2 regions of the Paeniglutamicibacter sulfureus genome follow, and region 1 is predicted to be linked to the other one. Evidence: riboswitches for the same ligand, from Rfam matches in the RefSeq annotation. Region 1 holds a riboswitch; the other holds the start of a gene.
The links. Region 1 has a riboswitch for S-adenosylmethionine ahead of ABD687_RS13540 (flavin reductase family protein). Riboswitches for the same ligand answer to the same signal wherever they lie in the genome.

Region 1 (5,010 bases):
GCCGGCATCCGGGTCTACCCGATCATCGACACCCCGCGACCCGGAACGAAGTCCTATGCACGGGACTGCGTGGCGCAGAACCCGGACGAACTTGCCACCTGCGGCGCCCCGGTGTCCGAGGCCTTTGAGGCCAATGACTACACGCTGGCCGCGGCCGGGTTGGAGCCACGTGCGGGGGTGCTGGATTTCTCCGACCAGTTCTGCGCTGACGGATTCTGCCCCGCCGTCATCGGGAACGTGTTGGTATACCGGGACAAGCACCATGTCTCTGACACCTATGTACGGACGCTGGCCCCGGTCTTCGGCGAACGGCTTGAGGCGTTGCTTCGCGCCGACGGGCTTATCGACCCCGAGCGGTGAGCCCGGGTGATGCACCGCACCCGGCGTAGTCGGGCGCGGCAGTGATTTTCCGCTAGAATGGTTGAGGCTGTTTCTGCCGCGCCCGGCAATCGGGTTGTGGCGACAGCAAATGCAAAGAACCTCCTGTTGCGGAAATGCCGTGACCGTTTAGCCCAAAGGAGGTGGGTTCACATGCGTGCTTATGAATTGATGGTGCTGATCGACCCCGAGGTCGACGAGCGAACCGTTGAACCAACCCTCGGTAAGTTCCTCGATGTTGTCCGTAACGATGGTGGAACCATCGAGAACGTTGACATCTGGGGCCGTCGCCGCCTGGCCTACGACATTCAGAAGAAGAATGAGGCCATTTACGCGGTAGTTAACTTCACCGCCACCCCCGCTACTTCCGCAGAGCTTGATCGCCAGCTGGGCCTCAATGAGACCATCATGCGCACCAAGATCACCCGCCCGGAAGAGGCAAAGGTCGTTGCAGAGTAATTCTGCTCTTCGATCTTCGTAGAACAACACTTTAGGAGGCTCCAATGGCAGGCGAGACAGTCATTACGGTTATTGGTAATTTGACCGCTGACCCGGAACTGCGTTTCACCCCGTCAGGATCGGCAGTGGCGAACTTCACCATTGCTTCGACCCCGCGAACCTTCGACCGCCAGACCAATGAATGGAAGGACGGCGACACGCTGTTCCTCCGTGCGTCGGTGTGGCGTGAGGCTGCCGAAAACGTCGCCGAGACGTTGACCAAGGGCATGCGCGTCATCGCCCAGGGCCGCCTCAAGTCGCGTTCCTACGAAACAAAGGAAGGCGAAAAGCGTAACGTCACCGAGCTTGAGGTCGATGAAATCGGCCCGTCGCTGCGTTACGCTTCCGCAAAGGTCACCCGCACCCAGCGCTCCGGCGCCGGCGGTGGTGGTGGCTTTGGTGGCCAACAGAACGCAGGCGCAAATGCCGGCGGCTTCAGCGGTGGCAACCAAGGCGGCGGCGGTGGATTCGGTGGCGGCAACGCTGGCGGAAACTCCGGCGGCGGCTGGAATGCACCGGCGAACGATCCATGGGGTGCTCCTGCCGGAGGAAACAACGGCGGATGGGGCAACCCGGGTTCCGACGAACCACCCTTCTAAACAAAATTATTCACCATCCCGCAGAAAATTCTGCGGGCTCCACCTGATAAAGGAGCTCCACGATGGCTAAGGCTGAACTCCGTAAGCCCAAACCAAAGTCCAACCCCTTGAAGGCCGCTGACATCACTGTCATCGACTACAAGGACGTAGCATTGCTGCGCAAGTTCATTTCCGATCGCGGAAAGATCCGCGCCCGTCGCGTTACCGGTGTTTCCGTACAGGAACAGCGCAAGATCGCACAGGCCATCAAGAACGCGCGTGAAGTAGCCTTGCTGCCTTACTCCGGCGCTGGCCGCGGCTAAGGAAGGTATACCAACATGGCAAAGCTCATTCTGACCCACGAAGTTACCGGCCTCGGTGCCGCAGGCGACATCGTTGAGGTGAAGGACGGTTACGCACGTAACTACCTTCTCCCGCGCGCCTTTGGCATCACCTGGACCAAGGGCGGTGAGAAGCAGGTTGAGTCGATCAAGGCCGCCCGTGCTGCTCGCGCCGTTGCTTCCCTGGAAGACGCCAAGGCACTTGCCGCTTCGCTTTCCGCCAAGCCGGTCAAGCTGACCGTCAAGGCCGGCGCTACCGGTCGCCTCTTCGGCACCGTGAAGACCGACGACATCGCCAAGGCTGTTGCAGCCGCCGGCGTTGGCGCGATCGACAAGCGCAACATCGAGATCAACGACCACATCAAGTCGACGGGTAACTACACCGCGACCGTGCGTCTGCACACCGATGTCTCCGCAACCGTTTCACTGCAGGTTGTTGCCGCAAAGAAGTAATTCCTTGTGCACCCGCCGTCTTGTGTGACGGCAAACCACTGTGGACCCCGCCCTCGGCGGGGTCCATAGTGGTTTAAGGCCTCCTCTGGTGCATCGGGTCTGGCGCCGGGCGTTCCCGTCGAGTAGCTTGGCCAAATGGGGCAGTGCCCTCCTGGATGGACTGCCACGTCGAATCCCGGGAAAGGGCAGCCAAACAAGCGAGAAGGCGCGGTCATGAAGCTGGTATTAACGGAGTTTGTGAGTCTCGACGGGGTGTCGCAAGGCCCCGGGTCTCCCGAGGAAGACACCACCGACGGATTCACCCAGGGCGGATGGTTCGTCCCGCACATGGACGAGGCCTTCATCGAACAGGCCGCGCAATGGCTCGGCGAAGCGGACGGGCTGCTGCTTGGCCGCCGCACCTATGAGGCATTTGCCAGGGACTGGCCGCAAATCACCGACCCGGACGACCCCTTCACGGTGCTCATGAACTCCCTGCCCAAGTACGTGGCCTCGCAAACGCTTGGCGAGGGAACCTGGGATCCAACCACCATCCTCTCCGGTGACGTGGCGACCCGGGTTGCCGACCTCAAGGCGCGCCCCGGCAAGGAGCTGCAGATCCACGGGAGCGCCAGGCTTGCCGCTTCATTGCTCGCCGAGGGGCTGATTGACGAGCTGCGACTGGTGGTGGCGCCGGTGGTCCTTGGCCATGGAAGGCGACTCTTCCCGGAGGGAGGCGCACCCACAGGACTTCGGCTCTCCAGCACCACGAGCACCCCGGGCGGGCTTGCCATCCTGGTCTACGAGCGCATCGGCGATGCGTCCTATGCGACTTATACGGGAGTTTCGGACCTCTCGTAGGTGGAAGAGGTGCCGGCCACCGCGTTTGTGGCACGTATGCCAACCATAATTCCGGGCCATGTCATCGTCTTCTTCGGCCCCAGAGCTGTCGTCCACGCGTTCGGGAACGAATGCGGGCGTCTCGGGCAACTGTGGCACCATCGAGGCAAATGATCGCACAATCTTCGATTCTTACTCTTCGTGACTTCGTATGTCGAAACAAACTTTGACGAGACGTAATTATTTCTTCTAACGTTGGTGAAGAATCAAGAGTGTCAACGTAAGGCCCTGGCCCGTTGGCCGGCAACCCTCTCACGGTAGTGGGGTGCTCCAGGTGATGATTCGGCCTACCGGAACCCCGGAGGCAAGTACCGCACACCTCGTTGGTTGGCGCGTGTGTAGCACGCACCGCGATGGTGGGCCGAAGCCGAAGGATTGAGCACCATGACACTCACCTCTGACCTCACCCCCGACACCCTGCGCAACGTCTTTGCCCAGCATCCATCCGGCATTGCCGCACTCTGCGCCATCGTTGACGGGCAACCGCAGGGAATCATTGCCTCGTCCTTTACGGTTGGCGTCTCCATGGATCCGCCGCTGGTGATGTTTGCTGTCCAGAACACCTCGAAGACCTGGCCGTTGGTGCGCACCAACGGGCGGATCGGGGTTTCAGTGCTCAGCGAAAAGAACGAGGGCGTGTGCCGGCAGATCGCTTCAAAGTCGGGGGACAGGTTCGCCGGGCTTCGTCTTGATTCGACCGATGAGGGTGCGCTGTTCCTGCATGACGCCACCCTGTGGCTCGATTGCTCCGTCGAGCAAGAGGTTCCTGCAGGCGACCACCATGTGGTGCTGCTGCGCGTGCACGGCCACCAGACGCACGACAACGCCCACTCACCGCTGGTGTTCCACGGTTCGGCATTCCGTCGCCTGGATGCCGAACAGCTGGTCTCCTAGGGAACCTGAAATGCGAGGGCTCAGCCTCCGTGGTACCGAATCCATGATTCGATGCCACGGGGACTGAGCCCTTTGCCTTTGCCAACACGTTTTCCTAAGACGAGTGGTGCACCACGCCAGTCATGTACCGGTAGCCGTCACGGGCAAGCCGGGCGAGTACGTCCAGGTCGACGTCGGCAAGCTTGTTCACATAGAGGCACGATGCCCCGCGTTTGCACTTGCCCAATTTCTCCAATAGGGGGCCGGCGGTCGGTGCAATGGTCAGCCCGTAGAGGGCAAGGTTCGCCGCCCTCGGGGAGAAGCCGATGGCACTGGCATCCCCTTCGCGCCCCGATTCGTACTTGTAGTGGTAGCTGCCGAACCCAACGATTGTCGGGCCCCACATAACCGCGGGCTCTCCGCTGACCTCTTCCATCATCCGGAGCAAGACCTCGGCATCCGCGCGCCTAGTCGGGTGTGACACTGCCGATATGAATTGAGCCGGGTCAACGGCTGTCGGTGCGGTCTTGTTGGCGCTCATGCGGCCCAGTATGTCAGTCGTTGGTGATCTCCATCAATCCCCGATATCCCCAGATCCGCGGGAAGTTCCGGCGTGTCTGTGGATAGCTTGTGGGTAACTATGAAATGGTGGCCAATCCAAGCCCGGAATCCCGGGGTTTTTGTGTGTATAACCGACTTTTCCGCGTGTAGAGGATGTGGATAAATACTTTGTATCCACAGGGGTTGATCTACATAATGCCTAGTCAAAGTCTTATTGTGGAGAGGAAATTGGTGTAATCCACAATGTTCTCCCCAGACTGTGCACACAACACGCCGCAAGGTTCACAGGTTATCCACACGGCCTGTGGATAACCGTGTTGGGTTTGTGGGAAAACAGGTCTATGGTGACAGTGTTCCCCACCTATTTCCACAGGTTCGCGGTGCCCTACGGCACGTGTGAGTTTGAACCTAACGAATCGTCCGTGCTCCTTGAGACACTGAATAGGTAA
Region 2 (5,010 bases), 850 kb from region 1:
TTGCCGTCTATTTGGCGGCTATGCTCATCTTCGGCTGGTGGGGAAAATCGCGCACCAAGAACAGCAGCGACTACCTCGTGGCCGGCAGGCGGCTCGGCCCGTTCCTGTACACCGGCACGATGGCGGCGGTCGTCCTGGGCGGGGCCTCCACCGTCGGCGGCGTCGGCCTCGGCTACAAGTTCGGGATCTCCGGCATGTGGCTGGTCGTGGCCATCGGCGCCGGCGTCATCCTGCTCTCGCTGCTCTTCGCACCCACCCTGCAGCGCCTGAAGATCTTCACCGTCTCGCAGATGCTCACCCTGCGCTACGGCAGCAAGTCCGCGACGAACACCTCGGGTATCGTCATGCTCGCCTACACACTGATGCTCTGCGCAACCTCCACCAGCGCCTATGCGACGATCTTCGTGGTCCTCTTCGGCTGGGAGCGCTGGCTGGCCATCGCCATCGGCGGGGTCATCGTGGTCATCTACTCCACCATTGGCGGCATGTGGTCGATCACCCTGGCCGACCAGGTCCAGTTCGTCATCAAGACCGTGGGCATCTTCTTCCTGATGCTGCCCTTCGCACTGAACGCAGCCGGCGGCATGTCAGGGATCCGCGAACGCGTCGGGGCGGAGTTCTTCAGCTTCACCGGCATCGGCGTCCAGACGATCATCACCTACTTCGTGGTCTACACCCTGGGCCTGCTCATCGGCCAGGACATCTGGCAGCGCGTGTTCACCGCCAAGACCCCGAAGGTGGCCCGCTGGGGCGGCACCACCGCCGGCATCTACTGCGTGCTCTACGGGGCAGCCGGCGCCATCATCGGCATGGCCGCCAAGGTCGCCTTGCCGGAGATCATCGGCGCTGACACCAACAAGGACGTGGTCTACGCGGAGGTCGCCACTCAGCTGCTGCCCGTCGCCGTCGGCGGACTGGTGCTGGCAGCCGCTGTGGCAGCCATGATGTCCACTGCCTCCGGCGCGCTGATTGCCGCTGCCACAGTGGCCCGCACCGACGTCACCCCGTTCGTGGCCAGCTGGTTCGGCAGGCACGTGAAGGTGAACACCAACGAAAACCCGGAGCACGACGTGCGTGCCAACCGCATCTGGGTGCTGCTGCTGGGCATTGTCTCGATCGTGCTGGCCATCATGGTCTCCGACGTGGTCGCGGCACTGACCATTGCCTACGACATCCTGGTGGGCGGCCTGCTGGTGGCCATCATCGGCGGGCTGGTCTGGAAGCGCGGGAATGGGCTGGGGGCCGCCGCCTCGATGGCTGCCGGAACCATTGTCACCTTGGGCACCATGATCGTCCTGGAAATCCAGGCCGAACAGCGCTTTGACGGCATCTACGCGAACGAGCCAATCTACTTCGGATTGATTGCCTCGGCACTGACCTTCATCGTGGTCTCCCTGATCACGCGACCCACCTCCGCGGCGGTCATCACCCGCTGGAACGCCCGGGTCGCCGGCCATGCCGACGCCGAGGGCGCGGAAATCACCGAGGTCGCCGGCCGCTAGCACCGGATTCACGGCACGGACCGCATCCCGAAGGGAGCCCGTCTCCGCGCACTGCGCGCGAAGACGGGCTCCTTCCTTTCGCCGCAGCCCTTCCCCGGCGGGCCCCGTCGCTCCTAGGCTGGGCCGCATGGACAATCTCAAGGACCACCTCACCACGTACCTGGACAGCACGCGCGAAGCCATGCTCTGGAAGGTCGAGGGGCTCAGCGAGCAGGAAATGACCCGCCCCATGGTCGGGACGGGCACCAACATCCTGGGCCTGATCCAGCATCTGGCCACCGTCGAGTACGGCTACTTCGTCGAATGCCTCGGGTTCACGGTCGAGGATGAACGCCACGACGCGCTGATGGCCGATCCGGAAGTCAGCGCCGACATGTGGGTGCCCGCCGATGTCCCCTGCTCCGAGATCCTCGATTTCTACCGCCGCGCCATCGCCGCAGCAAACCACAACATCGCAGCCCTCCCCCTGGATGCACCGGCCACGGTTTCCTGGTGGGTGCCGGAGAAACGCGACACCACGCTCGGGCGCCTGCTGCTGCACATGAACGTGGAGACCGCACGCCATGCGGGCCATGCCGACATCGTGCGGGAGCTCATCGACGGTTCCACCGGAATGCGCCGGGACAACACCAACATTCCTCCCTACGACCCCGTTGCCTGGACGCAATTGCACGCAAATATCTTGCGGGCCTCCGAATCACGGTAAAGTGGACCACAGCTTCACGAGACGCGTCGGCAAGCTCCGACTCAGACGCGCACCAACCCCAGGTTCATGGGTGGTTCGGATGAAGAAGCGGTCGCGGACCACTTGGCCCCGGCAAGAGCTCACGAAAGGCTTTCGCCCCCACATGGCACCTTCCATCCCCGTTTTGCCCCTGCTCGATGTCCACCGTGCGGTCGTCGAGCTGCGCCTTGCCGGTTCCTGGCACAGCTACCACGTTGCGGACGCACCTTCGCTGGCCGCGGCCCTGGCCAATGCCGTCGGCTTGCCGCGCTTCGACGCCCGCGCGAGGGAGCTGTCGGTGCGCATCCCCCGGGCCGGAAAGCCCGCCGGACAGGCGTTGTTTTTTAGTCTCAACGAATTTTCACTTGTCCTGCCAACGGCTACACTCGTGGGTTGAAGGGGAGTAGTTCCCAGACCCGCCGGCACGGCGGGACAGCGGTGCGTCGACATACTGGTTACAGCGTTGTAACCCGGCAATCCACCCGGGGCCACGGGCAATCCAGCCCGGCCCGGGCGAACGAGACCTTCGGTCCACACATTGGTGGCCCGAGGCTCAACGTACCCAAAAAGAAATCCTGCTGGGCCTCCCCATCGCATGGCCTCCCGAGGCCGTGAACGCCCACATGAGGATGAGAGCATGACGCAACAAGCGCCGACCCCCACTCACGCCCAGATCAAGCGCTGGCGCCAGTACCTGGCCGACGAAATCGCCGAAGGCGCGGTCTACCGCGAACTGGCCAACAAGCGCCAGGGTGAGGAACGCGCAGTCCTGCTGGGACTGGCAGCCGCCGAAACCCGACACGAGGAACACTGGCGCTCGCTGCTGGGCGAGAACGCCGACAAGCGCACCCGGCCCTCGATCCGGCGCACCATGCTCCGCTTCCTGGCCCGGCACTTCGGTTCGGTCTTCGTCCTGGCCCTGGCCCAGCGTGCCGAGGGCAACTCCCCCTATGCCGCAGACACCGATGCCAGCCGCCAGATGGCCGCCGACGAACTCGTCCACGAGGAGGTCGTGCGCGGCCTGGCCACCCGCGGCCGCAACCGGCTTTCGGGCAACTTCCGGGCGGCGGTCTTCGGCGCCAACGACGGCCTGGTGTCCAACCTGGCCTTGGTCATGGGCATCGGCGCCACGGGCGTGGCAACCTCCTTCGTGCTCTTCTCCGGCATTGCCGGGCTGCTGGCCGGGGCCCTGTCGATGGCCGCGGGCGAATACGTCTCGGTGCGTTCCCAGCGCGAGCTGCTCTCGGCTTCCAAGCCCACGGAGGTGACCCTGGCCGCGGCGCCGGACCTCGATCTGGATGCCAACGAGCTGGTATTGGTCTACAAGGCCCGCGGCATGAGCGACGAGGACGCAGCACACCGGGCCGCCGAACGCATGGGCATCTACTCCTGCGACTGCAACCCCTCCACGTCGCTCCGGTCCGAGCTCACGGTTGCCGCCGATAGCCGGGAACACGAGGAAATCGGCTCCGCCATGGGTGCGGCTTCCGCGTCCTTCTGCTTCTTTGCCTCCGGGGCGGTCATCCCGATCCTTCCGTTCATTTTCGGCATGGACGGCACCCCCGCGATCCTGCTCTCCGCCGTGCTGGTGGGCATCGCCCTGCTGGCCACCGGCGGCGTGGTCGGCTTGCTTTCCGGCGCATCCCCGGCCAAGCGCGGACTGCGCCAGCTGGCCATCGGCCTGGGCGCCGCGGCGGTCACCTACGTCCTCGGACTGCTCTTCGGCAGCTCCGTGGCTTAGCGGCACCACTGCAGGGACACTGGCACGTGCCGCCACTTTCATGGATCGGGGATCCGGCGGCACTCTTTCCTCGCTGTGCCCGAACGGGATGGCACTCGCCGGGAACGCAGTCGCCCACGATCCTTACTAGAACATAGTTTCTAATATTCATGAAAATATCTTCCAATTGTCGGCTACTGGTTCTAAAATTGAAGTATGGCAACGACGTCATCGAGCGGTACCCCTTCTGACGGCACCACCGGTGGTGCCGTCAGGGACCTGGGCTACGATGCGCTATTGCACGACGGGGCGGACATGGACGCACTGGTTGCCGAACACTTGGCCCGCACCGGCACCGACGGGATCCTGTCCCTGGCCGCCGCGGTGAACGGAGCCCCGGTACTGACAGGAACCCATGAGGCGGTGACCGCCGTCGGCGCACTGGAAACCTTGAAATGCGCCGCCACGGCGAAGCAGGCCGACCACAGCGTCGCCTACCAGGATTCCTTGGTCGCCGATCGACAGCGCGCCGGGGTCAGGGAGAAAAACCCCGCATGGGGCTCAAGCGGGGACGTAGCCCTGATGCTGCATTTGTCCCCGAAAAGCGGAACCAAACGCACGAACGACTTCCGGATACTTGCCGAAGACCTGCCACACTGCCACCAGGGGCTGCGCCGCGGCATCATGACTTGGGACCAGGCGCACGTGGTAATCAGCGGCACCCGGAGCCTCAAGATCGAAAACCGGAGAATGATCGACGAGCTGCTGTGGGAGGACACCCACACCTGCTTCGAGGCCGGAACTGCGTCGCTGCGTGAGCTGGTCGACTACTGGGCCCTCGTCCTTGAACCTGAAACCGCCGAACAAGAGGAAGAAGACGCCACCGAGAAGCGGTATGTCAGCGGCTACCAGGTGAACGAAAACACCGTGCGGATCGTCGGTGACTTCCCGCTGGACCAGGGCGTTCCCATCCTGCAGGTCCTCAACCGCGAAATGGAACGCCCCCGGAAGCCCGGGGACGACCGCACCAACGCCCAGGTCGCGGCAGACACCGTCTTCGAGGC

Region 2: it holds a riboswitch for S-adenosylmethionine, as region 1 does, so the genes downstream of both, ABD687_RS17295 (hypothetical protein) here and ABD687_RS13540 (flavin reductase family protein) in region 1, are expected to answer to the same signal.

What each region holds. Positions count from the first base shown of each region.
Region 1 is NZ_BAAAWO010000001.1:2,960,807-2,965,816, reverse strand. Features, by position in the region: gene ABD687_RS13570 (acyltransferase family protein) at 1-360, shown strand, start outside; gene rpsF (30S ribosomal protein S6) at 532-837, shown strand; gene ABD687_RS13560 (single-stranded DNA-binding protein) at 882-1,475, shown strand; gene rpsR (30S ribosomal protein S18) at 1,538-1,777, shown strand; gene rplI (50S ribosomal protein L9) at 1,793-2,248, shown strand; gene ABD687_RS13545 (dihydrofolate reductase family protein) at 2,462-3,088, shown strand; SAM riboswitch class IV at 3,332-3,444, shown strand; gene ABD687_RS13540 (flavin reductase family protein) at 3,512-4,021, shown strand; gene ABD687_RS13535 (DUF1801 domain-containing protein) at 4,116-4,541, opposite strand.
Region 2 is NZ_BAAAWO010000001.1:3,815,589-3,820,598, reverse strand. Features, by position in the region: gene ABD687_RS17305 (sodium:solute symporter family protein) at 1-1,502, shown strand, start outside; gene ABD687_RS17300 (DinB family protein) at 1,630-2,208, shown strand; SAM riboswitch class IV at 2,221-2,332, shown strand; gene ABD687_RS17295 (hypothetical protein) at 2,351-2,623, shown strand; gene ABD687_RS17290 (VIT1/CCC1 transporter family protein) at 2,864-3,967, shown strand; gene ABD687_RS17285 (DUF222 domain-containing protein) at 4,163-5,010, shown strand, end outside.